Linked DNA regions of Ancylothrix sp. D3o. The protein of the gene in region 1 interacts with the protein of each later gene in a pairwise test. Links are inferred from orthologs where the notes say so. Each region holds a gene or a part of one and is shown on either strand. Other genes may lie near its edges.

The links.
Region 2: the proteins of NG798_RS13140 (region 1) and NG798_RS21730 interact in binary tests that used the Escherichia coli proteins (3 or more experiments, as listed by UniProt). The link is inferred for Ancylothrix sp. D3o from one-to-one orthologs.

The regions. Positions count from the first base shown.
Region 1 is NZ_JAMXEX010000006.1:50,617-65,579, forward strand. Bases 687-3,585 are described here. They hold NG798_RS13140 (sulfate/molybdate ABC transporter ATP-binding protein), read right to left. Parts: upstream 2,703-3,585; coding sequence 1,671-2,702; downstream 687-1,670. Other genes in these bases: NG798_RS13135 (SDR family NAD(P)-dependent oxidoreductase), read right to left, coding at 687-1,442; cysW (sulfate ABC transporter permease subunit CysW), read right to left, coding at 2,759-3,585. Also shown: more of NG798_RS13135, read right to left, coding at 1-686; more of cysW, read right to left, coding at 3,586-3,619; sulfate ABC transporter permease subunit CysT, read right to left, coding at 3,609-4,460; NG798_RS13155 (NIL domain-containing protein), read right to left, coding at 4,703-5,029; NG798_RS13160 (sulfate ABC transporter substrate-binding protein), read right to left, coding at 5,064-6,149; NG798_RS13165 (Crp/Fnr family transcriptional regulator), read left to right, coding at 6,496-7,287; NG798_RS13170 (uracil-DNA glycosylase family protein), read right to left, coding at 7,339-8,034; NG798_RS13175 (phosphoribosyltransferase), read left to right, coding at 8,149-8,844; NG798_RS13180 (hypothetical protein), read left to right, coding at 9,065-9,301; NG798_RS13185 (VOC family protein), read right to left, coding at 9,317-9,694; psb29 (photosystem II biogenesis protein Psp29), read right to left, coding at 9,865-10,566; NG798_RS13195 (chromophore lyase CpcT/CpeT), read left to right, coding at 10,869-11,492; NG798_RS13200 (STAS domain-containing protein), read right to left, coding at 11,569-11,931; hemF (oxygen-dependent coproporphyrinogen oxidase), read right to left, coding at 12,149-13,189; NG798_RS13210 (Mrp/NBP35 family ATP-binding protein), read left to right, coding at 13,458-14,528; NG798_RS13215 (NAD(P)H dehydrogenase subunit NdhS), read left to right, coding at 14,789-14,963. UniProt on the Escherichia coli protein: Part of the ABC transporter complex CysAWTP involved in sulfate/thiosulfate import. Responsible for energy coupling to the transport system.
Region 2 is NZ_JAMXEX010000017.1:8,195-23,250, forward strand. Bases 4,922-7,913 are described here. They hold NG798_RS21730 (glutamate-5-semialdehyde dehydrogenase), read right to left. Parts: upstream 7,074-7,913; coding sequence 5,769-7,073; downstream 4,922-5,768. Other genes in these bases: map (type I methionyl aminopeptidase), read right to left, coding at 4,922-5,665; NG798_RS21735 (3'(2'),5'-bisphosphate nucleotidase), read left to right, coding at 7,293-7,913. Outside these bases: ptsP (phosphoenolpyruvate--protein phosphotransferase), read left to right, coding at 1-888; NG798_RS21700 (Lin0512 family protein), read left to right, coding at 976-1,341; dihydroxyacetone kinase subunit DhaK, read left to right, coding at 1,398-2,471; dihydroxyacetone kinase subunit DhaL, read left to right, coding at 2,476-3,102; NG798_RS21715 (MBL fold metallo-hydrolase), read left to right, coding at 3,536-4,435; folB (dihydroneopterin aldolase), read right to left, coding at 4,484-4,840; more of map, read right to left, coding at 4,898-4,921; more of NG798_RS21735, read left to right, coding at 7,914-8,261; NG798_RS21740 (zinc metalloprotease HtpX), read left to right, coding at 8,499-10,832; NG798_RS21745 (Rpn family recombination-promoting nuclease/putative transposase), read right to left, coding at 10,944-11,723; mazG (nucleoside triphosphate pyrophosphohydrolase), read right to left, coding at 11,764-12,597; NG798_RS21755 (metal-binding protein), read right to left, coding at 12,655-13,236; type IV pilus biogenesis protein EbsA, read right to left, coding at 13,813-14,193; NG798_RS21770 (radical SAM protein), read left to right, coding at 14,484-15,056. UniProt on the Escherichia coli protein: Catalyzes the NADPH-dependent reduction of L-glutamate 5-phosphate into L-glutamate 5-semialdehyde and phosphate. The product spontaneously undergoes cyclization to form 1-pyrroline-5-carboxylate.

The DNA.
Region 1 (14,963 bases):
TTATCCGTAAAAACAACAAATTCCCCAGCCTGCAAAACAACCGGAATCGCTTTTTCTCTCACTTTTTTGGGAACCCTAAAAAAATGATTCCCACTGAAAGGATCAGTCACTTGAACTTGACATTTTTTCACCTCAGATTCAGGTAGAAACTCAAAGCCATTTCTCTCACTTACCTCTGTTAAAGCTATATAAATATTAATTGTTTCTCCCTCACCGGCCAATAAATTTGGATAAATATCTTGATGCCAAAAAGGGATTAACTGATGAGACGGATAATTTACCCATAACTCCGAACGCCACAACTTAAAATTTTCCCCTAAATAATCTCTCAATATCTCCAATAAATTCTCATCCTTACATAACTCCAAAACCACCGGCGAATCTAAATGTCTCTCCATATAAAATTGCCCTTTCCAACATTGAATAAGCAACAACATGATTGAGCCAAATTGCAACCTTAAAAGCGCTTTGAATGCCTGAATTAATAACATTTTAACCGGCGGCTTGAATAACACTTTCTTAAAAATATGCTCACAAATAAACGCCATCTCATCCTGATTTAACTTAAGCGGATAAGGGCCCCAAATCTCATCAATCCCATCATAGCTAATTCTCTCTTTCTCTACACTTCCACCGGCCCCGGTCCAGCGTAAACTTTTTTCCCATAACTCTTGACATAAATCATTGTTTTGTGCTAATAATGGCAAGTTTATTTCCTTGCCTTTTTTATCTAAAAATTTACCCGTTATTAACTCGAATTCAGGAGAAGTTGCACATAACAAACTACTATATGCACCCTTTTGGGGACTAATTCCTAACCCTAAATATTTGCTTAAACGATGGCCAATCGTAATATTAGATTGCACAAACCCCGGATGAACTGCATTAACTGTTACATTGGTTAAGTTTTGAGAAAGATGGCGAGTTAAAAGCAATAAACAAAGCTTAGATTGATTATATAACTCGATAAAATTTAAAGGAGTTGGTTTAACAAATAAATCCCAGCTTATGCGGGCCGGTTTTAAAGCTAAATCTGAGGAAACCATAACAATTCGACTAGGCGCTGATTCTTGTAATTTATCTAATAACAAGTAAGTCAGCAAAAAATGCCCTAAATAGTTTGTACCCCAAATTAACTCAAATCCTTCTTTTGTGACTCCTCTCCCGTCGAATATCCCGGCATTATTAACTAAAATGTGTAAGGGTAAATTTCTGTCTAAAAACAGCTTTACACAGTGACGAACGGACTCTAAAGAAGCAAGGTTTAAAGGTAAAAATTCTATGTTGGGGTTGCCGGTTGTTTGGCGAAGATAAGATATAGCTTTTGCGGCTTTTATTTCGGAACGAGAAGCAATAAAAACATGATTTCCTAATTTAGCTAAACCCGCAGATGTCATTAAACCCACACCTGAATTCCCGCCGGTAACAAGGCACACCTGCATAAATTTATTGATTTTTATAATTTTGCACGGTTTATTATATTACAAAAAAAGCCCCCAGAACCCCATAAATAAACTTTCTTCGCCGCAGCGAGATAGCATTTATGGGGAATTGGGGGGGATTTTCCGATTTAGTGAAGGGATTGGGGGGCCGGTTTTATCTGCCAATATATTTTTACAGGAATAAAAAAAGTAGGTTGGGTAGACAAACCCAACCCAATTTAGAAGAACTTAAGAAGCCTGATAAACCTTACCGGCTAAACCTGGAAAAGACCGCGCATCTTTTGGCTTAATAAACACTTCCTGACCGGCCTGCGGTGCCAACTCTGCAAACTGTTCTCGGTTCAAATGTGCAACAATAATTTGCTCATCCATCAACATTAATTCTAATTGAATTTCCCAGCCTAAATGAGTAATGCGCTTAATTGTTGCCGGCACAGTTGCATTATCAGAATAACTCTGCACAACAATATCGTGAGGACGTACAAAAACTTCACTCTGCATCGATTCAATTTTATTATCTCGGAATAACCGTGTGCTACTCGGTAAAACATTCACCGGCCCGATAAATTTCATCACAAAAGGTGTCGCCGGATTATCATAAATTTCTGCCGGTGTTCCTACCTGTTCAATACGTCCTTGATTCATCACCACAATCTCATCTGCTACCTCCATTGCTTCCTCTTGATCATGCGTCACAAAAACACTCGTCACATGAACTTCATCATGCAGCCGGCGTAACCACGCACGCAACTCTTTTCTCACTTTTGCATCCAAAGCGCCGAAGGGTTCATCTAATAACAACACCTGCGGTTTAACGGCCAAAGCTCGCGCTAAAGCCACCCGTTGTCTTTGGCCGCCAGAAAGTTGCGATGGATAGCGATTTCCTAATCCACCCAGTTGAATTAAATCTAACAATTCTTCGACTTCTCGTTTAATTTCCGGCTTGGAACGTTTACGGATTTCTAAACCAAAGGCGATGTTTTGACGAACCGTTAAATGCTTAAACAAAGCATAGTGTTGAAAAACAAAACCAATATTGCGACGGCGAACATCTAAAAACGTGCTATCTTGTCCATTAATAATAATTGCACCAGTGTCGGGTTGTTCTAGGCCGGCAATCACCCTTAACAGCGTTGATTTTCCTGAACCTGACGGCCCCAACAAAGCCACTAAAGTATTTTCTTTAACATTCAAACTGACTTTATCTAAAGCCTTAAAATCTCCAAAATCTTTGCAGACATCTTTAACTAAAATACTCACAACAATCCTCCCAAAAAAATCCTTAATCTTTGACAAACAATTAACAAGTAAACCAATTAGTGCGTCGAATGCTTGTGGTGCGTGCGTCGTTCTAAAATTTCCTTCAGAACTAAAGTTACTACTGCCAGCAAAGCCAGAATAGCAGCAGCGCCAAAAGCAGCCTCAGTTTGATAATTTTTGTAGGCGTGTTCTACGAAAGAAGGAAGAGTGAGAGTTCGGCCAGCAATTCCCCCTGAAACCACCGAAATTGCCCCAAATTCTCCCATCGCTCTTGCGTTGGTTAGCAAGACTCCGTAGAGTAAACCCCAGCGGATATTAGGGATAGTAACCCGCCAAAAAATCTCCCAATCTTTGGCTCCCAAAGTCCTCGCCGCTTCTTCTTGTTCCGGCCCAATTTCTTCTAAAACTGGGATCACTTCTCGTGCGACAAAGGGCAAAGTTACAAACATTGTAGCAATCAACATCCCCGGCAAAGCGTAAATAATTTTTATGTTGATTGAATTGAGAATAGGCCCGAACCAACCATTGCGCCCATAAAGCAAAACAATCATCAAACCGGCCACCACTGGCGAAATTGCAAAGGGCAAATCCACAATACTCATTAAAAATGCACGACCGCGAAATTGATTACGCGCAATCACCCAAGCCGCACATAATCCAAAAATTGTATTTAATGGAACCGCAATCGCAGCAATGGTGAGCGTCATTTGCAATGCGTGCTGAAATTCTCGCTTACTCGTAGCCTCTACAAACTGCTGAAAACCGTTGTGGAATGCTTCATAAAAAACCGCTACAGCAGGAATAAACAAGACAAGCATTAAATAGACAATTGCCACGCCAATCAAAATACTTTTGGCTGATATTTTCTGACTTTCGCCTCTAGTATTTCTGGGGAAAGATTTAAGACTACCCTGCATAACGACGTCCCCACTGTTGCAATCCATTGATAACTAAAAGCATCGCCAATGACACCAATAACAAAACTGTTCCGATCACCGTTGCACCGGCATAATCATATTGTTCTAATCGCTGAAAAATCAACACCGGCGCAATTAAATCCCTGTAAGGAATACTCGAAGAAATAATCACCACCGATCCATATTCCCCAACTGCCCTCGAAAAACCCAAAGCAATGCCGGTGAGAATCGGAGGAACTAACGGAGGCAAACTAACACGCCAGAAAGTTTGCCAATCGGATGCACCCAAAGACCAAGAAGCCTCCTCTATTTCTTTTTCCATTTCTTGCAAAACCGGCTGCAAAGTCCGCACCACAAACGGCAGCGAAATAAACAGCATTGCCACCAAAACCCCCAACCGGGTAAAAGCAATTTTAATCCCAAACGGTGTAAAAAATTGCCCAATCCACCCTTTATCACTATAAAGCGTAGCTAACACCAAACCGGCCACCGAAGTCGGCAAAGCAAAAGGTAAATCAACAGCAGCATCTATCAGCTTTTTGCCAGGAAATTCATAACGAACTAATACCCAAGCAACTAAAGTCCCCATCACCCCATTAATAGCGGCTGCAATTAAAGAAGTAAAAAACGTCACATCATAAGCAGAAAGTGCTTCAGGAGAAGTTGCAATCCGCCAAAATTCTGCCGGCCCAACTGTAATAGATTTCGTAATAAGTGCGGTAACTGGCAGCAACAACATGAAAATTAAGTAAATTATTGTTACTGTCCAAGGCCAGGAAATTGTTTGCAGCTTTTCGATTACTGTTGGCCAAAGTTTAGGCCGATCCAACGAATTGAGCATAAGCCTCTTTATCTAAAATTTAAAAGTGGATGGAATTAATTTTTTTAGCATTCGTTTCCGGGGTCTTTTGATATCAAATAAAACTATCGGAATTCCTATCACAAATAGCCCCAACATTAAAGCCACTATTACTAGGGCCGATCCTTCTCCTTTAAACGACTTTCCGTTTGTCATAACCAGCACCTTGAAAAAATGAAAGGTTTACATTACACCTAAGATTTTTAAGTATTTAGGGGCAACAATTACCAGCCGTCTTGTTCTTCTCCCTGACGCGGCCACAATTGCACATTCAAATCAGAAAGATAGATGAGAGCATTATCTATTTCTTGCGAACTACCTCTTAACTCAAGCTCAAACCATCCAGATTCTTTTGAATTTGCTGTTAGCAATGCCGCCAAAATGTTGACTTGCAAGCCATAGTGAGAAGCTAAATACGAGATGACTGGTTCTTGATGGTATTGCCGGGGAATTTGCACTCGAATACGAGTTTGAGTTAGGCGGCTATCTTCGGGTTGTTCAGTGTTTTCTTTTTCTAAACTGGGGGCCGATACTCTGAGATTGTCAATCATATTTACTTCTCCTTAGCTTAACAAGTCTGTAACGTTATCTTGAGCCGGCGTTCTTCGCTTGCATTTTGTCAAAAATCGCCTGATCATCAAAGAATTTCTTTTGCACTTCTTTCCAATCCCCTAACTCTTTGACGGTAAAAAGCTTATCTATTTTTGGGTATTTTTCGGCAAATTCTGTAGCCACGCTTTCATCAACCGGCCTGAAACCAACTTTCGCAAATTCTCGCTGTGCTTCTGGAGTAAACAAAAACTTAGCAAACGCTTCTGCTACTTCACGAGTCCCATTTTTATCCACATTCGCATCCACCACCGCAACCGGGCTATCAATTGAGATGTTATAGTCAGTCGGGATGCTGTAATTAGCTGTTTTTCCTTCTGCCTTCGCCAGCAAAACTTCGTTTTCGTAATTAATCAAAACATTGCCTTGCCCTTGCTTATAAAAAACGTCCGTTGCTTCCCTTGCATCTTTTGGCAACACCGGCACATTTTTAAACACTCTTTCCACAAAACTTTGGGCTTGTTCTTCTGTTCCTCCCGCTTGTGTCACCGAACCCCACAAAGCTAAAAAGTTCCACCGCGCACCCCCTGATGTTTTCGGGTTAGCTGTAATTAATTTAATGTTGTCATTTGCCAAATCAGACCATTTGTTAATTTTCAAATTTTCATCGCGCGTAACAAGGGCGGCGACAGATTTATGCACAATCGCATCATTAGGTAATTCTTGTTCCCAACCAGGTTGAATCAAACCGGCTTTTTCAATTTTTTGCGTATCTAAAGCCAACGCCAAAGCGACCACATCCGCTTCTAAACCATCAATCACAGCACGAGTTTGCGAACCCGAACCACCATAGCTTTGATCAAACTCCACCGTTTGGCCGGTTTTGGCTTTCCACTGTTCAACAAATTTAGGAATGATTTGCTGGTAAGCCTTTTCCGTGACGGCGTAGGAAACAAGTGTCAATTTGACTGGTTTGTTTGCTGTTCCTTGTGTTCCTTGTGCTGTTTGGTTACTCCCACTTGAGCAGCCAGCAATCAGCCCACTTAGGGCCATCCCTGTGACCATTAACGCGGTCATTTTCAGAAGGGGGCGGCGGCGAAATTTTGAGAGTTCAAGCTTCATAGATGGCTCCTTGCCAAGGTCGAGGTTTATGGATGTTTTTAAGTCGAATCCGTTTGTTATTACGATTGTATCCTAAATGTTTTTAAATGCAAGTAGCATTTGTAACCAATTTTTCTCTCAGGCCGATTTCATGCGAAAATCAGATGTAGTCTAGTTTTCAGCTATCAGTCCTTGTTTTATTTAATTTAATCTGCATGATTTAAAAAAGCTAAAATTCGATATATCAATCAGTTTTGAAAACTAGAAAACCAGCCCTTTAAAATAAAAAATTTCCTTCGGCGGTTGGTTCCAAGCAAACTAGCGCAAGTTAAAAACTGTTAAGCAGACAGGAGAGTAAAAGTTAGGTATGCCAAAAAAAGCCAAAGAAGCCGAGACAGACTTACTCGGACAACTCATTGAGAGCAATTACTTATTCAGGGAACTAGATAAAGAATGGTTGGGCCAATATTTACCGCCAGACAGCCTCAAATTAGAAAAGCTTTACTCCAGCCGGCCAGTTTTCACCGCTTTTCGCCCCGGCGCTTCCCTCGACTCGCTTTATCTGCTGCTCAATGGTGGGCCGGTGATTATCCGCAGCAGTCCTTTAGATCGCGTCATCGCCATTAGTTATCCGGGGGGGTGTTTTGGAATGAGAAATTTAGCTTTCAGCTACGGAAAGGTGTTTACGGCGTTTCCGAGTTTGGTGGAAGCCTACAAAACAACCAACGCCATTAAAATTCCTTTGCCGGCTGTGGAGGCTATTTATAATGACAGCCAGATTTTTCAACAACGCTACGCACTCTTATTTGAGTTGCGCGAAAAGTTTCTTTATCACTTGCTCAATTGCAGCGCTTACCCGCCGCAAGCGGTGGCTGCCTTGTTGAGAGCGCTGGTTTATCAAGAACGAACGCTAGGCAATCAACCGGATAAAGAAGGAGTTTATCTATTTGATTTGCCGGTGGAAGTCATCGCCAGAGCCAGCCAGCTTAATAATCGCACCGTTGAACAAGTCTTGAAAGGTATGCAGCAAGTAGGCTTAATTGAAAGCCCTAACAAAAGCGATACCTCCGATGATGTGGTGCGAGTGATTGATCCTGAAGGTTTAAAAGAAGTGTATAGCGCCACCCGCGATAAAGTCTCGTGGTGGCCCTTAAGGTAGAGTCGGCTTGGCCCACCGGCATGATTAGGGAAAGAACTAGAGGCCGGTGGCCTACAATTCATCTAATTTGGCCCGAACCGCTTGAATATCTTGCCACATCAACCACTTGGGACTGCCTTTCTCTTGAGAAGGGTTTCGTAACAAGTAGGATGGGTGAAAAATTGGCATACATAACCGGCCCTCCCATTCGATCCAAGTACCGCGAATTTTGCTGATCGCACTTTTGTTGCCGGTTAGCGCTTTCACAGAAGTGGCGCCGGTCAGCAAAATAACTTTCGGGTCAACAAGACGAATTTGCTCTAATAAATAAGGCTTACAAGCGGCAATTTCTTGGGGCGTGGGGACACGGTTTTCTGGTGGCCGGCACTTATTGATATTACAAATATAAATATCCTGCTCACTATTAAACCCAACCGAAGCGAGAATTTTTTCTAAAAGCTGACCGGATCTGCCCACAAAAGGCAAGCCGGTTTCATCTTCATGCTGCCCCGGCGCCTCGCCAATAATCATCAAATTAGCTTGAAGATTTCCCCTTCCTACCACAGCATGAGTCCGACTTGCCCCAAGTTCGCAACGGTAACACTCATTGCAGTGTTTAGCCAATTGAGTCATGCTGAGATAAGTACCCGCAGGTATAGGAATTTTGGCATCCTTGGGGATAAAGTTTGTTTGCGCTGAGGTCAACACTTCCTCAGAGTCATCATTAACCGGCAAGTCAAAAAGGCTAAGCTGTTTTTCGTCGGACATATCTATAAAAAACCAATAGTATTTTTAATTTTACTTTTTATATTTTTTTCTCAAGGCATTTCCAAAAAAATCAGCCATCATAGAATCAGGAGACGCCAGGGGGCTGTGGGTTTTATGCTAGAAAAGCCGTTGTTTTGCGACCGGACGGATGCCGGAAATCAGTTAGCGGAGTTGGTGTTTGATGCTTTTAACCAGCTTGATACGGCTTCCATTGCTCCACCCATTGTTTATGCTTTACCTAGAGGTGGCTTGCCGGTGGCGGTGCCGGTGGCTCGCCGGCTGAGTTGCCCCCTGAGTGTGATTTTGGCAAAAAAAATTTCCCGTCAAGAAAACCCCGAATTAGCTATTGGTGCTTGCACGGCTGCTGGTGATGTTGTTTGGTCGCCTAATCGCGTTGTTAGCAAGCTCAACTCACAAATACGCGACTCAGCTTTACAGCAAGCACAACAAAAGGCGCAGGCTCAAATGAGTCAATTTGCACCAGTCTTACCTGAAGTTAACCCCGAAGGTGCTTTAGTGATTTTAGTTGATGATGGCATCGCCACCGGCATGACTGTAGCCGTCGCCGCGAAGGCATTGCGAGCCCAAAAACCGGCGCTTTTATGGGTGGCGGCGCCCGTCGCACCGGCAGAAATACATGATAGTTTATGCGAGTGGGCAGACTGCGTTTTACTTTTAGCAACGCCGGATCGTTTTTTTAGTGTTAGCCGGTTTTATGAACAATTTCCCCAAGTTGAAATGATAGAAGCGCTGGCTTGTCTGGATGATCACAACCTTTGGTTAGCCGGTCTTTCCCAACCCCCTACTTAAGATTTTTTTGTAGCACAAATTACTTATTCCTATTTATCTGTCTTCATTTTTTTTCCTAATCAATCAAATCGCTGCCATTCCCACGACCAAAAATGTTAAACTTCATAAAATATCATTAACTCAAAAGCTTTGCATTTTCCCCATGAGACTCAGGCAAATTTGGTGGCAAACCCTGACCGTAGTTAACCAGCAAAATCCCTCTAAATTCATCGAACTGCTAATGTTGCTATTAGCTTTTGTTTTGGCTGGCATCTGGTTTTTTCATCAGGCTCAATGGCCGTACCTGGTACTGTGTGCCAGTTATATTGTTGGTGTTGCGGCTTCGATCTTGGTAGGAGAGTCGCTTGCTCCCTCTACCACAGCCAGACAAACCAGCGCAGCTTTTGCTTTTTTATTGGCGGTATTGTTTGCGTTTTTTAGTATTGGGCATTTAATGGTTTCGACAGGAAGTTATTAATCAATTTAACTGCTGCTATTTTGAATAAGGCTGGTAGATAATTAAACGGTTTCCTGCCGGATCATAAGCATAAATTTCTCTGCCATGAGAAGCGGTTAAAATCTCTCCTGGGGGCGGATATCCCAGCTTGTGTAAGTGTTTTATGGCGGCTTCTAAATCGCTTACTTGTAAACACAAACTCATGCCGTTTTTTGCTTGATTGCTAAACTCTTGTTCGTTGCTTTTTTTAGGGCAAAAAATTCCTAATCGCAGCCCCGGAAGCTGAAACTCGCTGTACACATTGGGAATATGCGGCTGGGGATCTAAATTTAAAAGCTGCCGGTAAAATTCCACAAGGCTTTGACTGTTAGCACCGGCCAGGGTAACGAGGGCTGCTTGACATTGAAAAACCATAAAAATCTCAGATTAATTTTAAAAAGTTATCCAACCTTTTCAAGAAACAATCGCCACCCTTTGAAACCGAAGACCTAGATCAAAGAAATCTATTAAAGCTTAATTAATAAACTTGTATAACCCCCAAAGGGGGTTTTTTTCATGCAGATACTCTTTAACCAGTAGCCTTGCTATTCTTTAGAACTCGGTGGAGTTGTACCAACGGCTTGCGCTCGCTCTTCGCGTTTTTTGCGATCTGCTTTGAGCGTGTCTTCTAAGACAATTCGCGCCTGCGCCATTTTTTCTAAATTACTACGGTAAAGATCAAGGTCTTTTTGCACTTTGTCTTCGGGCAGGTGGAGGGCAGGGCAAATTTTTTGCAATACCTCTAGGCGCTGCTTTTCGTCTTTAATTAAGTCGGGGCTGCCCACTTCCAGAAGAGTAAACAAACCAATGGCAAATAACCGGCTGTACTTAAAGCGAGAATTGTGGGCAATGGCTTCGAGTTGCGGTTGCAGATCACCGGCACTTGGTGGAACGTTGGTTTGGCTCAACCAGCCGATGATTTCTTCTATGGAGGCGTTTTTAGCAAAGGCTTCTAAACGCTCTGCATCTTGGCGATATTTGTGGGGATCTTGCTCAAGGGCTTTACAGATGGCATTAAAGATTGACTGCTTATCTTGTTCGGGGACATACCCTTGCATAAAGCGGTCAAAACTGGTAACCACTCCCAGGGCAAAGATTGGATCGTAGTTAAAGTCTACGTTAACGGAAAGCAAGTGCATTTCCACCATTAATTCTTCGACCACCCGCCGGTAGATCGAGTTGATGGGGCGGGTGTGGATGGTATAGAAAGCTCGCTTGGTATCTGAAACGGTGCGGACGTTGTTCACGCTAAAACACTACAAGGGTAAGGTATCTTTATTTTCTATCTCGAATGATACCTTTGCCAAGGCTCTTGGGGATCAGGTGATTGGATCTGGGCTACTTTTCTCTGGATTTTTGTTTTTGAGTTCGGTCGCTACGAAGCCAAATTTGGCAAGGCATTTAAGGCAATTTTAATAAAAAGCACATTTATTTATCTCTCCAATCATTTATTCTTAAAGACTTTCTAACGCATCTGAATTATATTTTGCGGTAGACTTGCAATAACATGGCAAAATTTAAACTTTAAAATCCTTGGCTCTAAAATCCGATGTCTGTATCTACTGAAATAATGACTTTGGCTGGCTACTTAGCCGGCGAATTTGACAACAAAGCCCAAGCAATAGAGGAACCGGCCTGGTATGTTCATCTACGGTTATGGAAAAGACCGCTGCCGGTGCAATTATTTTCTCAAAACAGCCTCATCTTATTTGCAGAACAGGCAAATATTGTATCCCTCGATAAACCTTACCGGCAGAGAATCTTAGAGATTGGCCCATCTGCCGATGGCGGCGTCCAAGTGCAATACCATCAACTTAAAGATCCGGCAGCGTTTCGGGGGGCTGGCGCTAACCCCGAATTGCTGAGCCGGTTGACACCCGATGACATGGAATTTTTGCCTGGGTGTACCCTCAAAGTTACTCAACAACCCTTAGAGGCCGGTGAGTATCAATATCAGGCCACCTTAAGACCAGGTGCACGTTGCTGCTTTACATATCAAGAAGAAATCCGCCAAGTGTCCCTCGGCTTTGAGGCGACACCGGCTCAATTACTTGTGTATGACAAAGGAATAGACCCAGCCACAGGCAAAGCGCTTTGGGGCGCACTCCTCGGCCCCTTTCGATTTACCAAGTGCCAGGATTTTTCACGAGAGCTACCCATAGAAAAGTCTTGAGGGAGCCTAAAAAAACATGAATCACCGCTTTGATCCTTGAGGTCAATGCGAAAACGAAAGCAGGAAGGCCGGCAAATTAACTGGCACGAGGAACACCCTCTAAAGCCTCCTCCTCAGTTTCAAAAATCTCAAACACAGAATCCATCATGGTGACTTCAAACACCAGTTTGGCTTCTGGATGGACATTGCAAATGCGGAAACTGCCTTTTACCTTATCTGCATCTCGCATACCGGCCACCAGTGAAGTGAGGCCAGAACTATCGATAAAATTCACTTGACCCAGATTCACAACGATATGGCGACTAAGCTTGGAAATACACTCTTGCAACTTTAAGCGAAATTGCCAAGCTGTTGTAATGTCCAGGCGTCCAGTGGGTGCCAAGACAATAACCGTTGTGCCGTCTTGGGTTGTGTGGGTTTTTTGCTCTATATGAATCACGAACCCTCCCCTCGCTTCGGATAGACTTTGAAGCCGATCTGGCAACAGATCGCGCTTATAACTGTAAACGAAACCGACAACTTTTTATATCTTAATGTAGCGAGATCCAACAGCCAAATTTACGAATGAGGATTCGCCCGCGATACGAATCCCCAAAAAAACTATGATGACTTTTTTCGCTTGTCTTACCGCTCTGGCCAAAAGTGTCAGAAATTGCCTAGCTGTGCTGAGTGGGTGTCCAGTTTGCCCAGTCTTGAGGCTTAAGGAAAGTGTTGTAAAGTTCGGCTTCGCGGCTATTGGCTTCGGGTTGATAGCCATACTCCCAACGCACCAAAGGCGGTAAAGACATCAAAATCGATTCTGTACGGCCATTAGTTTGTAAGCCGAAAATCGTTCCCCGGTCATAAACCAAATTAAACTCGACATACCGGCCCCGACGATATAGCTGGAAATTGCGCTCATTTTCGCCATATTCCATTTGCCGCCGGCGCTCAACAATAGGCTGGTAGGCGGGTAAAAATGACCTTCCGCAGTCTTGGATAAATGCAAATAAGTCTTCCCAATTGCGGGGGGTAGGGCTGCCGATTTCGCGGCTGTGATGGGCTGCGGGGCCGTTTTGATCGGGGCCGCGATAAAGCTCACCAAAACCGTCTTGATAGTCAAAAAAGATGCCGCCTACGCCGCGAGTTTCATTGCGGTGCTTTAAATAGAAGTATTCATCACACCACTTTTTAAACACTGGATAGTATTCGTTGTGATGGTTATCGCAAGCTTTTTTGAAGGTTGTGTGAAAATGGGCTGCATCTTCGGCAAAGCCATAATAGGGGGTTAAATCTGCCCCACCGCCGAACCACCAGACCGGCCCTGCTTCAAAATAACGATAGTTGAGGTGTACGGTAGGAATGTAGGGACTGCGGGGGTGTAGAACCATAGAGGTGCCGGTGGCATAAAATCCGTGACCGGCTGCTTCGGGGCGTTGAGTCAAAATGGACGGTGGTAGCTGAGTGCCCCACACTTCTGAAAAATTAACACCACCTTGCTCAAATACTCCTCCTTCACGAATAACACGAGAGCGACCGCCGCCCCCTTCTGGGCGTTCCCAAGAGTCCTCAATAAACGTGCTTTGGCCGTCCAACTCCTCCAAACCTTTGCAAATTTCGTCTTGCAGTTGTTTCATAAACTGGCTGACTCGTTCGCGGGAGTCTTTTCCTGGCAAAGATGCGGATGTAATCGCCTCAGAAGTTACAGAAACAGTCATAAAGTGAAATATTTTTTTTGTATTGCTGAATGGATAGGTGCCAAAGCAAGCAAAAAACGCTTTGCTGCAACGGATAATGAGAAGGAAGTTTAGCAACTTTGTAGCTGTTTTATTGACAAAATTGCACTTACTCTGGCTCTCATTTACCAACACTACTACAAGATGCCCAAAGGGAAACGCTTAACTGAGCAAAACTAAGGTTAAGATCCATTAAGAACAAAGGCAAAAATAGTAGCCCCGATACGCTTAGAGTGGAGAAAAACGCCCAATGTCTCAGGTGCTAGATTCTAGTGCAGTATTAGAAGTGCTGCGCCCGGTGCAAGACCCCGAACTTCGCAAAAGTTTGGTGGAATTAAATATGATCCGCAATGTCAAAATTGCAGGCAGTCAGGTCAGTTTTACTCTGGTACTAACAACACCGGCTTGTCCGCTACGGCAGTTTATTGTTGAAGACTGTCAAAGGGCGGTTAAACAATTACCAGGTGTGGAAGAGGTGGTGGTAGATGTAACTGCCGAAACGCCTCAACAAAAAAGTTTACCCGACCGGCAGGGTATTGCTGGGGTAAAAAATATTCTGGCAATTTCTAGTGGTAAAGGTGGCGTTGGTAAAAGTACGGTAGCTGTTAATGTGGCGGTTTCTTTGGCTGCTGCCGGTGCAAAAGTTGGGATGATTGATGCGGATATTTACGGCCCCAATGTGCCGACTATGTTGGGTCTGGATAATGCAAAAATAACTGTCAAAAACGGCCCGCAAGGTGAAATCCTCGAACCGGCTTTTAATTATGGCGTAAAAATGGTTTCGATGGGTTTTTTAATTGATAAAGACCAGCCGGTGATTTGGCGGGGCCCGATGTTAAATGGCATTATTCGGCAATTTCTTTATCAAGTAACTTGGGGTGATTTAGATTATTTAATTGTGGATATGCCGCCGGGTACGGGAGATGCTCAATTAACTTTGTGTCAGGCGGTGCCGATGGCTGGGGCTGTGATTGTTACAACTCCGCAAACGGTGGCGCTTCTCGACTCGCGCAAAGGTTTAAAAATGTTCCAACAATTAAAGGTGCCGGTGTTGGGAATTGTGGAAAATATGAGTTATTTTATTCCCCCAGATATGCCTGACCGGCATTATGATATTTTTGGGTCGGGTGGCGGCGAAAAAACAGCTAAGGAGTTGGGTGTACCGATGCTTGGTTGTGTGCCGATAGAAATTCATTTGCGCGAAGGCGGAGATGTTGGCGTGCCGGTGGTGGTTGGTCAACCAGACTCGGCTTCGGCAAAGGCGTTACGGGATATTGCTCAGCGCATTGCGGGTAAGGTTTCGATGGCGGCTTTGGCTTAAGATTTACGCGGCTAAAATGCCTGTTTTTTGGAGGGGCAATCGCTGGCTTTCCGGCCCGCGCAACTGGGGCTTAAGATAAGTGGGGCGGGCATCTTGCCCGCTTAAGAGTGGTTGCCCCCCTTGGGCAAGGCTGGAAAAGTTGAGTATGTTTGCTGTACACCGTACCTGAGAAGTTGGAGAGAGTGCCGGTTTAAAAGACAGATAAAATCTCAAATCTAAAATGATATAAGCTAGGAAAAGAAAATTTAGGAGTAAAAAAGATGATTCTCCCAGGTTCAGCAGTTCGGGTAAAAAATCCTGATGATATTTATTACAATTTTCAAGGACAAGTGCAACGAGTGACTGATGGTAAGGCAGCAGTTTTGTTTGAAGGAGGTAATTGGGATAAGTTAATTACTTTCCGCCTTTCAGAAATAGAAGTGGTGGATGCTACCG
Region 2 (15,056 bases), on another replicon or contig:
ATAGAAGAAGCAAAAATGGCAGGGCTGGCCGGTGCTGATGGCATAGGTTTATTGCGGAGTGAATTTCTTTATTTTAACAAACAAACGGCCCCAAAAGAAGCCGAACAAGTCAAAATATACGAAGACATTGCTAAAGCAATTGCCCCTTATCCTTTGATTATCAGAACCTTAGATATTGGCGGAGATAAACCCTTGCCTTATGTAAATTTCACCCCCGAAACAAATCCGTTTCTAGGATGGCGAGGAATTCGGGTTTTATTAGAGCATCCCGAATTATTTAAAACTCAGCTACGGGCAATTTTACGGGTGAGTGACCGGTATGCAGTTAAGGTCATGTTTCCCATGATTTCGCAAGTTATGGAAATTCTCGCCGCCAAAGAAATTTTAGCCGAAACAATGACCGAATTACGGCAAGAAAAAATCGTTTTTAATGAAAAAATAGAAGTGGGGATAATGATAGAAGTGCCGGCGGCGGTGGCGATGGCCGAACGGTTAGCAGGCGAGGTTAATTTTTTTAGTATTGGCACCAATGATCTAAGCCAATATGTGATGGCAGCGGATCGAAATAATCCCAAAGTGGCGACGCTTGCAGATGGCTTTTCACCGGCAGTCTTGCGAATGATTCAACAAACCGTAAAAGCCGCAAAAGAAAGCGGAATTTGGGTCGGAGTTTGTGGAGAGTTAGCATCGTCTGCTTTAGCTATTCCAATTTTATTAGGATTAGGAGTGGATGAATTGAGCGTCAATGTGTCGATGATTTCGGAAGTGAAAAAAATAATTTCCGAGTTAAGTATGGCAGAAGCCGAGATTATTGCTCAAGATGTGTTAGAGTTGGATTCAGCAGCGGCAGTACGCGAATATGTTGGCAGTCTTTTCTGGGTCGAATGACTTTTTTAAAAGCTCTATTTGTTGCCCAAAATTGCTTATAATTTGAACTCAAACTAAACTAGAAAAATCAAAAAAAAAGAGGTGACTATGGCACGCAAATGCTTTATCATTGAAATGGGAATGGGAATTGATCAGCACGGACAAGAACCGACGGTTGCAGCCGCAAGAGCCGTCCGCAATGCGATAGCAAATAACGCCTTACTTGGAATTTGGGAAGTCGCAGGATTAAGCCATCCAAATCAAATGATCGTAGAGGTACAAGTTGCAGTCCCCTATCCCGAACAAGTGCGAGAAGATGAAGTTTTGGCAGTCTTACCTTTTGGTCAAAAAACCCTAAAAGTTGAGCAAGGCGGCATGGTGGTTCAAGGGCGGGCAATTGAAGGGCTAAATGATAAAAATAATGAAATGTTAATTGCCAATGCAGCCGTTACAGTTTGGGTGGAAAAAAATTAACTTAACTCTTACCTTTTACTGTTAACCTCCTCATCAATTATGGCGATTACTAAACCATGAAAAAACTCATCAACTCTCCCGAAAATGTCGTCCGCGAAAGCCTTGAAGGCATGGCATTAGCACACCCCGACCTCATCAAAATTAACTTTGATCCCACCTTTGTCTACCGCAAAGATGCCCCCATTCAAAACAAAGTCGCCCTCATTTCTGGCGGCGGTAGCGGACACGAACCCATGCACACCGGCTTTGTTGGAATGGGAATGTTAGATGCCGCCTGTCCGGGTGAAATCTTCACCTCCCCCACCCCCGATCAAATGTTAGAAGCAGCCAAAAAAGTTAACAGCGGCAACGGCGTTTTAAACATCGTTAAAAACTATAGCGGCGATGTGATGAACTTCGAGATGGCAGCCGAAATTGCCTCCTCCGAAAACCTCCCCATGATCAACATTTTAATCGATGATGATTGCGCCGTAAAAGACAGTTTATATACCCAAGGCCGGCGCGGAGTTGGCACAACTGTTTTAGCAGAAAAAATCTGCGGTGCCGGTGCCGAAAAAGGCTACAATTTACAACAACTTGCCAACCTTTGCCGCAAAGTAAACCTCAACGGACGCAGCATCGGAATTGCCCTTACATCCTGCACCGTTCCCGCCAAAGGTAGCCCCACCTTTGAATTAGCAGACAATGAAATAGAATTTGGCATAGGCATACACGGCGAACCAGGCCGGCAACGCATGGAAATCAAAACCGCCGATCAAATAAGCGAAATGTTAACTTTTTCCATTCTCGAAGATCCCCCCTACATACGCACCATCCGCGAATTGAATTTAGAAAGCCAAGAATGGGAAGAATTAGAATTAACAACCCCGCCTTTTCAATCGGGTGATTCTGTCTTAGCATTTGTCAACAGCATGGGTGGAACTCCCCTTTCCGAACTCTATATCATCTATCGCCAATTAGCCCAAATTTGTGAAAAGAAAAACATCACAATTATCCGCAACTTAATCGGCCCTTACATCACTTCCTTAGAAATGCAAGGAGTCTCAATAACTTTGCTAAAATTAGATGAAGAAATGATCAAACTTTGGGATGCGCCGGTGAAAACAGCCAGCTTGCGCTGGGGAGTTTAAAAGCATGACTACAAAACAGCAAATTCTCCAATGGTTGCAAACCTACGCAACCGTTATCGAGCAAAATAAAGACTACCTCACAGAACTCGATGCCGCCATTGGAGATGCCGATCACGGCATTAACATGAATCGCGGTTTCCAAAAAGTTTTAACTCAGCTTCCCACCCTCGCTGAAAAAGATATCAGCAACATCTTAAAAGCTGTTAGCATGACTCTTATTTCAAGCGTAGGCGGAGCAAGCGGTGCTTTGTATGGAACCTTTTTTTTACGCGCAAGTAATGCAGTCACCGGTCTCTCAGAATTAACCCCAGAAGACACAGCAAAACTCTTAGAAACCGGCCTTTCTGGAGTCAGAGAACGCGGCAAAGCCAACTTGGGAGAGAAAACAATGTTAGATACCCTACAACCAGCCTCTCAAACCTTCACAAAAGCCATCTCTGAAGGAAATAACACCCTTGAAGCCTTAAAAGAAGCCGTCATTGCAGCCGAACAAGGCATGAAAAATACCATCCCCTTAATCGCCAAAAAAGGACGGGCAACTTATTTAGGAGAAAGAAGTATCGGCCATCAAGATCCCGGCGCCACTTCTGCCTATTTGATGTTAAAAACTCTCCAACAAGTTTTACAATAAATTCCCGAAAACCTACTCAACGGATAGGGAAATGGATATTACCCGCATCGAAAAAATGCTTGAGGAATACAGCGAAAACTATAGCGCATTCAACCAAGATCCCCCAACCTGGGAAGCAAAAAACGGCCCCTAGAGAGAATACGAACACCTAGAAAAATCCCTCTTTTTTAATCTCGCATCAAAACGCTAGACTAAAAAACCAAAAATGAAACTTTTATTGTCGATGCTAAAGGCGATTTTAAATATTATTAAACCTTCTGCAAAGCCTTAGAAACCATCCGAATTTTTCTCGAAACTCACAACTAATTTTAGTCAGACCTAAAATCCTCCTGTAGGCAATTCCCCCTACAGGAAGCGAAACAAACGCTGGCTGTGGTTGCCCCTACAGGCAGGAGGGGAAAGCGTTAAAATAAAATTTTATTAGAAAAAAAATATGGCAACATTACAACAACGCCGGCCAGAAAATATTTCCGGCGACTTTTATGTAGATAATACCTGTATTGACTGCGATACTTGCCGGTGGATGGCACCGGCCACTTTCCACAGAGAAAATGAACAGTCCGCAGTCTATAACCAGCCGGCCAGCCAACTTGAAAGACTGCAAGCCATGCAAGCGCTTTTATCTTGTCCCACCGCATCCATCGGCACAATTGAAAAGCCAAAAGACATCAAAAAAGCCCAAGAAACCCTCCCCCTTTTAGTCGAAGAAAATGTTTACCATTGCGGCTATCATTCCCAAGATTCCTTTGCCGCAGCCAGCTACTTAATGGTACACGATCAAGCCAATATTTTAATTGATTCCCCGCGATTTACAGCGCCATTAGTAAAACGTTTAGAAGCAATGGGAGGAGTGCGTTATATGTACCTCACCCACAGAGATGATGTAGCCGATCACGCCAAATTTAAAGCACATTTTAACTGCCAAAGAATATTGCATAAAGACGATATTACAGCCGACACCCGCGATGTCGAAATGCAATTAAGCGGAAATGAGACGGTGGAATTTTTGCCAGATGTATTAATTATTCCCGTACCAGGACACAGCAAAGGGCACACCGTTTTGCTTTACAAAAACAAATTTCTTTTCACCGGCGATCATCTCGCTTGGTCAACTTATTTGCACCAACTTTATGCCTTTCGCCGCTATTGCTGGTATTCCTGGCCCGAACAAATTAAATCAATGCAAAAATTAGCTGAATATAACTTTGAATGGGTACTCCCCGGACACGGACGCCGGTATCATTCAAACCCAGAAACAATGCGTCAACAAATGCAAAAATGCCTCGCTTGGATGCAAGATGATAGCGCCACATCAAGCACCCCTGATGATTAAAAATTGACCTACGAAAAAAGGCCGGCAACTTGTCAGCCTTTTTTCCCCTTATTTTTCTCGCAAAATTTCCACCGTAATTTTCCCGCCAAAATCAGGAATAGGCGCAGCCGGCTTAGTCATACAAACCTGTATTTTTTCAACCTCAGCAAACTCCAAAATCGCCTCAGCAATCGCCTCAGCCAGCCTTTCAATTAAGGCAAATTTGGAATTTTTTACTATATTTTTCGTGGTTGAAATCACCTTACGATAATCCAAAGTATCCTCAATTGCATCACTTTTTCCAGCCGCCCTTAAATCTAACCATAAAGTCAAATCGACCTCAAACCATTGCCCTAAAACTTGTTCTTCTGGCAGATAGCCGGTGTAACCATAACAACGAATATCGGTAAGCTTTATACAATCCATAATTTTTCGCCAAACTAAACTTATGTAGGTTGGGTTGCTAAACCCAACCTACCAATTTTAAGGCAACAAAGTCAAAATTTCCACACCATCTTCCGTCACCGCCACCGTATGCTCAAATTGAGCAGAAAGCTTGCGATCTTTTGTTAAAGCCGTCCAACCATCCGCCTGAACTTCTGCCTCCCAAGTACCCTCATTAATCATCGGTTCAATCGTAAAAACCATCCCCGCACGAAAACGTTTTCCAGTACCGCGTTTTCCAAAGTGTAAAATCTCCGGCGCGGTGTGAAAAACGCGGTGGACACCATGACCCGAAAAATCCCGCACCACAGAAAAACCCATTGCCTCAGCATACTCTTGAATTGCCGCCCCAATATCGCCGGTGCGAGCACCCGGTTTAACTTCTGCTATTCCCAACATCAAACATTTTTCCGTCACCTCTACCAATTTTTTCGCCAAAGGTGAAGGCGTACCGACAAAAAAAGTTTTTGATGTATCGCCATGATAACCATCAACTAAAGGCGTAACATCAATATTAATAATATCCCCATCTTTAAGAACTTCTTTAGCGTTTGGGATACCGTGACAAATCACTTCATTAACACTCGTACAAATCGACTTGGGATAACCTTTATAACCCAAGGGTGCGCTCGTTGCACCATGAGCTTTTGTCCAACGTTCTGCCTCGTCATTAAGTTCGAGGGTGCTAACTCCTGGTTTAACCATTGGTTCAAGATGCGCCAACAATTCCGCCGCCAATCTTCCCGCCGTCCGCATTTTGTCTAATTCGCGGCTGGATAGTATTTCTATTGTTTCGGTTCTTGCCATTTTGTTGTTTCCTCAAGCGGGCCGGTGTTTTTTTATAGCCTTGATTATTATATTACAAAAAAACCCGGTTTTTTAAAAGTAACCGGGTTAAAAAAATCGATTTTTACAAATCCTTATGAGTAAAAGGTTTAGCATCCTTACCGGCATAGGTAGCGACAATATGACCGGCACCTACCACCTGATATTTATAAGTTACCAAACCTTCCAAACCCACCGGCCCCCTGGGAGGCATTTGTTGTGTACTAATTCCCACTTCGGCACCAAAACCATAACGGAAGCCATCAGCAAAGCGCGTCGAACAATTATGATAAACCCCCGCCGCATCAACTTCGGCTAAAAACTTCTTAGCAATTTCGGCATTTTCGGTAACAATTGCCTCTGTATGTTTTGAGCCATAAGTATTAATATGCTTAATTGCCTCCTCAACAGAATCCACCACTTTAATAGCCAAAATTAAATCGCTATATTCTGTCATCCAATCTTCCTGAGAAGCCGGCACAGCATCGATAAATTCACAAGTAGCCTCATCCCCCCGCAATTCTACCTTTTGCTCTCGCAAAGCCTCAGCAACCAAAGGCAAAAACTTCGCTGCAATTTCCCGGTTAACTAACAGCGTTTCAATAGCATTACAAGCCGCTGGATACTGCGTTTTAGAATCCACCGTCACCGGCACAGCTTTCTCTATATCCGCCAATTTATCAACATAAAGATGACAAATTCCTTCCGCATGACCCAAAACAGGAATCCGAGTATTATCTTGAACAAACCGCACAAAAGAATTAGAACCTCTAGGAATAATCAAATCCACATACTGATCCAACTGCAACAACCCCAAAGTTTCCTCCCTTGTCGTCAACAATTGCACAGCATTTGCCGGTACATCCGTATTTTTTAACCCATCGTGAATTGCCTTCACAATTGCTTGACAAGAACGCAAAGCCTCTTTTCCGCCCTTCAAAATAACACCATTACCAGACTTAATTGCCAAACTCGTAATTTGAATCACGGCATCAGGACGCGCCTCAAAAATCACCCCCAAAACACCCAAAGGACAAGTTACCCGTTTAAGAATTAAACCCTCATCTAACTCGCGCTTAATTTGAATTTCTCCGATAGGCTCACTTAAACGCCCTACATCGCGCACACCGGCTATCGCAGCCTTTAATTTTGTCTCATCTAATTTCAAACGATTATAAAGCGGCTTAGCAATACCTTCGGCAACAGCCGCCTCACAATCTGCCGCATTTGCTGCTAAAATCGCCTCCGCCTCAGCCTCCAAACTAGCAGCAATTGCCTCAAGCGCGGCATTTTTTGCCTCAGAAGAAAGCACCCCAAGCAGACGTGCGCTGTCACGAGTAACTCGCCCAATTTCCACAAGAGAAGGAATAGCCAATTCAATCGCCGTCATAATTCAAAAACATCAGCAAAAATTAACTTATTTCCTAATTTTAAACCTTTCTGACACCAAAAAAAACCCGTTAAGCAAAGCCTTAAACATCAATCTAAAAAACTCAAACAAGCCTCTGTGGGCCTAATAGCCAACATCTGCGTCCTTGCCTTGAAAAAAAAACCCCACACTAAAGTAGTCTAAAATATCAGCCTCAAAACAACCTTCAAAAAAAAATCCATGTCCTACCAAAAAGAAAAACAAATCGCCATTGATGCCGCCATCAGCGCCGCCAAACTCTGCGAACAAGTCCGCGCCGCCATACCCCCCGCGATTGAAAAAAGCGACAAAAGCCCCGTCACAGTGGCAGACTATGGCTCACAAGCCATCATTTGCAAAGCCGTCAGCGAAGCCTTCCCAGAAGATCCCATCGTCGGAGAAGAAGACGCCGCTCAACTCCGTGAGCCGGCAATGGCAGAAAACTTGACAAAAGTAACAAACTATGTTAAAGAAATCCTACCTGATGCCACCTCGGAACAAGTGCTCGACTGGATCGACCGAGGCAATGGCAAAGTAGCGCCGCGTTTTTGGACACTTGACCCGATTGATGGCACCAAAGGCTTTTTGCGGCAAGACCAGTATGCCGTCGCCTTGGCGCTGGTAGAGGCCGGTGATGTCAAGGTTGGAGTTTTGGCCTGTCCCGCCTTCAAGCTTGATTCCGGCGAAGTTGGGGCGTTATTTGTGGCGGTGCGTGGCGAAGGTGCAGAAATGATGCCTTTGGCCGGTGGCGAGTTGCGTCCCATCAAAGTTGTGAGTGTGGATGATGTTACAAATATGCGATTTGTTGAGAGTGTAGAAGCAGCACATGGCGATCAAGACCGGCAAAATGCAGTAGCACAAGCAGTAGGATTTACATCAGCTTCCGTGCGGATGGATTCGCAGGCAAAATATGGCGCAGTTGCCTGTGGAATGGCAGCACTTTATATGCGTTTACCTTCTCCAAAAACACCGAACTATCGAGAGAATATTTGGGATCATGCAGCGGGGGCTATTGTAGTAGAAGAAGCTGGGGGTCGCGTCACCGATATGTACGGAATTGCCCTGAATTTTTCCGAGGCTGTAAAAATGATGAATAATCAGGGAGTTATCGTCAGTAATGGCGCGATTCACGATGCAGTTTTAGAGATTTTCCGCGAGAAAATGCCTTAACTTTTTTCTAGCAAAAGTTTATCCCCCTCACTCCCCCTATTCTCCCTTAAAATTAGGTAATTTGGGGGGATTGAGTTCAGAGCCGACAAAGGATTATTTTTTGGAGAGAGAATATTAAGAATTTTAAATTTTTGGAATCGCTGTGATATTTAAATTCTCAAATAGGGAACTTTTATTATCGTAATCAGGAATTTTCACCTCGAAGATTCTATAAAGTTGTAAACTGAGGCAATGCTTATGTCTCCCAATTCGGTCACATTGACAGCAGGAATAGAAGCTGCAAGTCAAAAACGCTATTTTGAGGCTATTGAACATCTGGAAATGTTTTGTCAGAGTTGCGCGGATACCCGTTCAAAAGATTACATTCAAGCGCAGATGTGGTTGGTGAAGGCGTATCAGGGCTACAAACAGCCAGAAAAGGCATTAGAAATTTGTCAGCAAATGGCAACTTATGAAAACCCACAGGTAAAAAGTTGGGTAGAAAAAATAGCAGCGGTGTTGTCAACCACAGTAAAATCGGCAACTCCAGCAAAAAAACAAGCCGGCGAACTTTTTCAGGCTGGAAATATAGCAATCAAACAGCGGCGTTATGTGGAAGCGATTCCGCTGTTGGAAGAATATTTACAGCTTTGTGAAGATAGCAACTCTCAAGATTATTCCCAGGCCCAAATGTGGCTAGTAAAAGCTTATCAGCGCACCGGCCATTTAGAAAAAGCGCTTGCTTTGTGTGAGCAACTCCAACAAAATCAAAATCCTTTAGTTCAAAGTTGGGTACAACAAACACTTCCCTCTTTAAAGAAACCAAAAACCGGCCTGCCGGCAGAAAATTCGCAAATATCTCAACCAGAAAACACAAATCGCTTTGCCAAGGCGGGACGGGCCGCAAAAATAAGTGTCAAACTGGCAATGGTGGGGTTTGCCGGCAGTTTAGGACTAGCGAGTGGTGTTACCCTGTCGTTGCTTTTTGGCATGGTTTTGGTGCTGTTTTTGAATTTGGGTCTTATTTGGCAAAGTAATAATCCTTCAATGGGTTTAGGACTAGCAATTATAGTTACAATTGTTTTCAATGCAGTGATGTTTTTCTTATCGCCGATTTTGATGGATTTAGCGCAAAATTGGCTTTATGGAACGCGCTGGGTAAATTTATCAGAAATTGAGCGAAAAAGCCCTGAGACGGCTAAAGTAATTCGCCAAGTTTGTCAAAACAAAAAACTCCAGCAACCGCGATTAGGAATTATTGATGACGAAAATCCAACAGCTTTTACTTATGGGTCTTTGCCAAATACGGCTCGTCTGGTGGTTAGTAAGGGATTATTTACTTACTTAGATGATGACGAAATAGCGACGGTTTACGCACACGAATTAGGTCATATTGTGCATTGGGATTTTGCCGTGATGACCTTGGCTGCAACGCTGGTACAGATTACTTATTTGGTGTACAGTTATGGGCGCCGGTTGAAGAATTATATCGACAACAAAAAAATCCGAGATAGTATTGAGACGGCTGCAACAATGGCCTACTTTTTTTATTTGATAGGAACGTATTTAACGCTGTACTTATCGCGGACACGGGAATATTTTGCAGATCGTTTTGCAGCAGAAGTCACCGGCAATCCTAATGGGTTATCGCGGGCTTTGATTAAAATTGCTTATGGCATTGTAGAAGAAGGGCAAAAAGCAAAAGAACCGAGTCAATTAATTGAAGGAACTCGTGCTTTAGGAATTTATGATCCCAAGGCAGCAGCTACTTCGGGAACAGCTTATCGTATTGCAGCACAACCGGCCCAAATTGGTAAAGTTTTCTTGTGGGATATGTTTAATCCTTGGGGTTGGTGGGTGGAGTTAAATTCAACGCATCCCTTGACAGGAAAAAGAATTCGTGCCTTAACAACTTATGCGGAACAGTTAGGTTTAGAAACAGAATTTGACATGGCTCGCGTGGTGCGAGAAGGCAAAAAGTTGAGCAAGAAACGACTTTACGGAGATTTTGCTTTAGATTTGTTGCTGTTTAAATCGGATTTTTTGGTGGCGGTTATTGGGTTTGCACTAGGGTTGATAATGTTGTTTGTGGCTGGCAATTTTAAGGTGTTTTTCTGGTTGTGGTTTACCGGTATTGGCTTGGGAATGATTATTAAGGCGGCGTTCATGTTTCCGCAACCGCCGCTTGCACCAAAGTCTGATGTTTTAACTTTGATGTCTGACCCCTATGCTAGTTTATTGCGGGGCAAATTTGTACAGCTTGATGGGGAGTTAATTGGACGCGGAGATGCGGGATATATTGCCGGTTCGGATCTGAAGATTAAAGATAAAACAGGCTTGATGTATTTGCGGTATGCTTCTTGGTTAGGGCCGGTTGGTAATTTCTTTTTTGGTACTGGTCTTGCGAGTAGTTTGATTGGGGAAGAAGTGAGTGCAATTGGTTGGTTTCGGCGGGGGGTTGGCCCTTGGGTTGATTTGCTGAAAATTAAAACAGATACGGGGAAAACGTATAACAGTTATCCGCGTTTTTGGAAGTTGGTTATGGGGGTTGGGTTTATTTTTTTAGGTTTTGTAGCCCCGGCTCTTTTTTAAGAAAAAAAATGAGTTTTTCTGAGGTATCGTAACTGTTTGGCCGGCAAGTTATGTAAAATTTACAGGTTGGGAAATGCTCTTAATAGTTAAGCTACTCCCAACCTAAACAAGCTAAGATTGAGATTGTTCAGCGATTTTTCTTACTTCTTCAATTGGCAAATCTAATCCTAGAGCAATTTGGTCTAAACTCAGGCCAATCTGAAGCAAACGCTGCACATTTTCTACCTGGACTTCGGCCCGGACTTCCTGGTAAACCCTGGTCTTTTTTAAGTCTTCTAAAGTGAACATTTGCTCAAGCTCCTGTGTGCTTAACTGTGGCAATTTATAGACAAGAACCCTTTCTAACAATTCTAAGACATCCCGCTGGATATCTTCACCGGCTAACTGTTGTCTTGTCTGGTCAATTAATTGTCGTGCTTGTTCTGTTGTGTTTTCTGCCGGTGTCATCACTAATTTTACAATTCCCAAACCTATCGAATTTTCTGGCAATTCTTCTAACTCATCCAAATACACCCGCCTTACACGCTGACTTTCTAAAAGAATGCCATATTGTAAGGTTTCTTCTGCTTCCATATCCCTTGTGGGATAAATGACAACAGCGTACCAAGGATTTCTTTTTGGTTTGTATTGCGCCAGATAGAGAAAAATTTCTCCAAAAAAGCGAAAGTAGAAGTCATTTTCTTTGTAAAATTGCACTTCTACAAAATAGATGGGAAATTCTGGGCTTTCTGTGGCCGGCAAAAATAATCCATCCAAACGAAAGGCAAGCTGTTTGACTTCTACAGAGGTAAATTCATAAACGTTTGCTTCTGCCGGATCTCGCCCTATCAATTCTAATAAGGCGCTGGGGAAAAGTTGAAATAGCCGGTAGAAGATTGGATCGGTTTTCACAAATTGAAAATTGTATTTAGCAATGTTTATATCGATTTTATCATATTTGCTTTTCTTTCATTTGTTTTTGTTGAGCGATTAACTTTTTGGCTTTCCTCCACAATTCCTCTAATTCTTCGATGCTGTACTCTGTGAGGGGCCGGTCTGCAAAAGTTTCAACTTGGGAAAAGCGAGCAATAAATTTTTGATTGGTGTCTTGTAAGGCAGCACTTGGGTCTAAATTATGCCACCGGCCTAAGTTGATCAAAGAAAACAAAATATCGCCTAATTCCGATTGTTGTTGTTCTTTTGTTTCATGTTCAACCGCATATTTAAACTCTTCTAGTTCTTCATGCAGTTTTGCCCAAACTCCCTCGACATTATCCCATTCAAACCCAACAGCGGCGGCTTTTTCAGAAATTTTCATGCCGGCCATTAACGGGGGGAATGTGCGAGCATACTTGCTAAATTTAGCACTCAAAGGAGGTAAAGCAGGCTCGCTTTTTTCTGAGGCTTTAATTTCTTCCCAATTTTGCCGCACTTCTTCCACAGAGTTGACAGTTACATCGCCAAAAACATGAGGGTGCCGGCGGATAAGTTTTTCGGAGATCCCATTGGCGATTTCTGCTAACGTAAAATCGCCATATTCGCTGAAAATTTGGGCTTGTAATACCACTTGTAAGAGTAAATCTCCTAATTCTTCGGTAATGGCTTTTTTATCTTTGCTGCGGATAGCTTCGACGGTTTCGTAGGCTTCTTCGATAATATAAGGAATGAGGGTTTCTGGGGTTTGTTCTAAATCCCAGGGACAACCGCCTTCGGGAGAACGCAATTGTGCTACAACTTCAATTAATTTTTGCAAAGCTTCGAGGGTGCCGGTGTGAGGATTAGACATTGTAATTACTGAATCACTATTTGATAATTGTTAACTTTATTGGCAATTTTTGCCACTTTATTTATTATGTTTTTGAGATTTCTTTTTGCGAACCGGCCGGCGTTTTTTGCGTTTGGGAGAAAGTAAGCCTTGGACGCCTTGGCGTTGGAAGCGTTTATAAGCTGAACCAGTTACATCACTTAAAGAATGACTCATTGCACCCAGTTCTAAGCCTATGAAAAGGGCGAGGCATTCCGGCCAGTATTGTTGCAACGTTTCGAGGAGAGTTTGGGAGGTTTCTCGCCAATTCCAGGGCGATCCTGCAAATTGACCGGCCACCCAAACAAATAAAGCAAAGACTGCCAGCCAGCCGGCCAGGTAGATGACGCGCAAAACAGTGCCGATAATGGGGCCGTGCGAGAAGACTGAGCGGTGACGCAGAGTTTGTTGATAGGGTATCCAGATCCAACGGAACAAGCCCCAGCGAGTGAAGGGGCGGGAGTGGAGATCCAAGTCGGGGCCAAACATCAGACCGCTGAACAGGAAGCCACCGGCCACGAGTAAGGTGTGGGTGGGGCTGCGAGTGACTGCGAAAGAGAGTGCGGTGATGGCCGGTAATGTCCAGAGGGTAATGCGGTCATGGGTGCGACCAGAGGGCATTTTCGGGTGGGGTGAAATTTCTTTTTAAAGTTAGCAAAATAGGGCTTGCTTTTTTTTGAGACTCTGCTACAATAAATTTCTGTGATAAAAAAACGGGCGATTAGCTCAGCGGTAGAGCTCCTGCCTTACAAGCAGGCTGTCGGGGGTTCAAATCCCTCATCTCCCATATTTTTAAGGCGATTAGCGGTCAATCAGGGCGGGCACATTCGTATATCCTAGGGAATGTGATCGGAAATGTGAGCGGATGCCAAAAAGACCAAAAGTAACAATTTTGTGTGACAGAGGATTGCTTAGGCTGGCTTGGACTGCCAACAAAAAAAGATACTTCTCTCTACTGGTCTAGCAGTTCCACCGGCACGAGCATCAAAAAAAAGCGGCTTAAGTCCCTTGGGGAAAGGGTGATGTCGGAAAAGGGAAACGGTAATTGGGGAACTGCTAAAAATGAGGAGCTAGATGGGATTTGTCTAAAGAATCAAAAAATTAGGCATTTTTACGGCTTTTGCTGAAGAGTTTAAGCGGTTTTCCAGTCATTTTGGCCGCTTTCCCCCTTAAGAGTCAAATTTCCCCATTTGTGATTTAATCACGGCTGAGGAGTTTACGATAAAAGCCAATGGGAAAATCTACTGTTCTCGAACGGCGGAAGTTGTCGAGCAGTTCAATTAAAAAGTCCACAAAAACATGGTTTTCCATGCGTACTTCATAACTTAGCTGTTCGCCGCTGTTGTCAAATTGCATTCGACAGAGGGTTTGGTCTGCCGGTAACACAGAGGTTGTCCAGGTGGCTACAAAAGGGATAGGATCGCCGCCTTGTATTTTGCGGGTGCCTTCTAAACTTTTGTGCTGGTAAAGGGTGAGGGCTTTCGGCAGCATCGTGCGCTTGTTATCGCGGTAGTAGGGGTTATAGATATTGACGAGTTTGGGATCTGCCGGTGCGAGTTGGTCGAGTTGGGCTGTCATAAATTTTTGCGGGTTCGGACTTTGTATCACTCAATTATCTAGTTTAACCATAAGAATTTTTAGGGGGTTGGGGGAGAGATTTTTTGTTGTGGGAGTGGCCTAACTTTACGTCTATCTTAGTTTTTCAAGGTTTTGATCTCGTGTGGTGTTTTTGTTGATGGGGTGAGGAGTGAGGGTGGTTTGGGGGGAGATGGCGTTTGGCAGAGGCAATTAAATTGTTGACTGTTTGGCATCACCGGCTCAATATGGATCAATAACTTGATCTGTACAGCACAACTCTATAGAAACCTATGGCTCCTCTGGTTGCAAATTATTACTTGACTTACCGCTGTAATGCCCGCTGTCACTTCTGTAACATTTGGGCTTTGGAACCGAATAATGAGGCTGATTTTGCTACTATCCAGCAAAATCTTACAGATTTACGTCGGTTGGGTGTTAAATATATCGATTTTACTGGTGGTGAACCGCTGCTGCGTCAGGATGTAGGCCAAATTTACACCGAGGCTAAACGTCAGGGCTTTGTTACTAGCATGACGACAAACACGATTTTATATCCGAAAAAAGCGAAAGAAATTCAAGGGTTGGTAGATTTTTTGAATTTCTCTTTGGATGGCCCGGATGCAGATACCCATGACCAATCGAGAGGGGTGAAGATTTTTGATACTTTGGTAGAGTCTGTGAAACTTGCTCAGTCTTTGGGTGAGTATCCGGTACTCAATCATACGGTAACGGCCCAAAACTATAACCGTATTGATGAAGTTGGCGAACTGGGCAAGCAGTTGGGTGTTCGGGTTTGGCTGAATCCGGCTTTTACGGCCCACGAAAATTACAATTCTAAGAAAAATCCTACCCCGGATATGGTG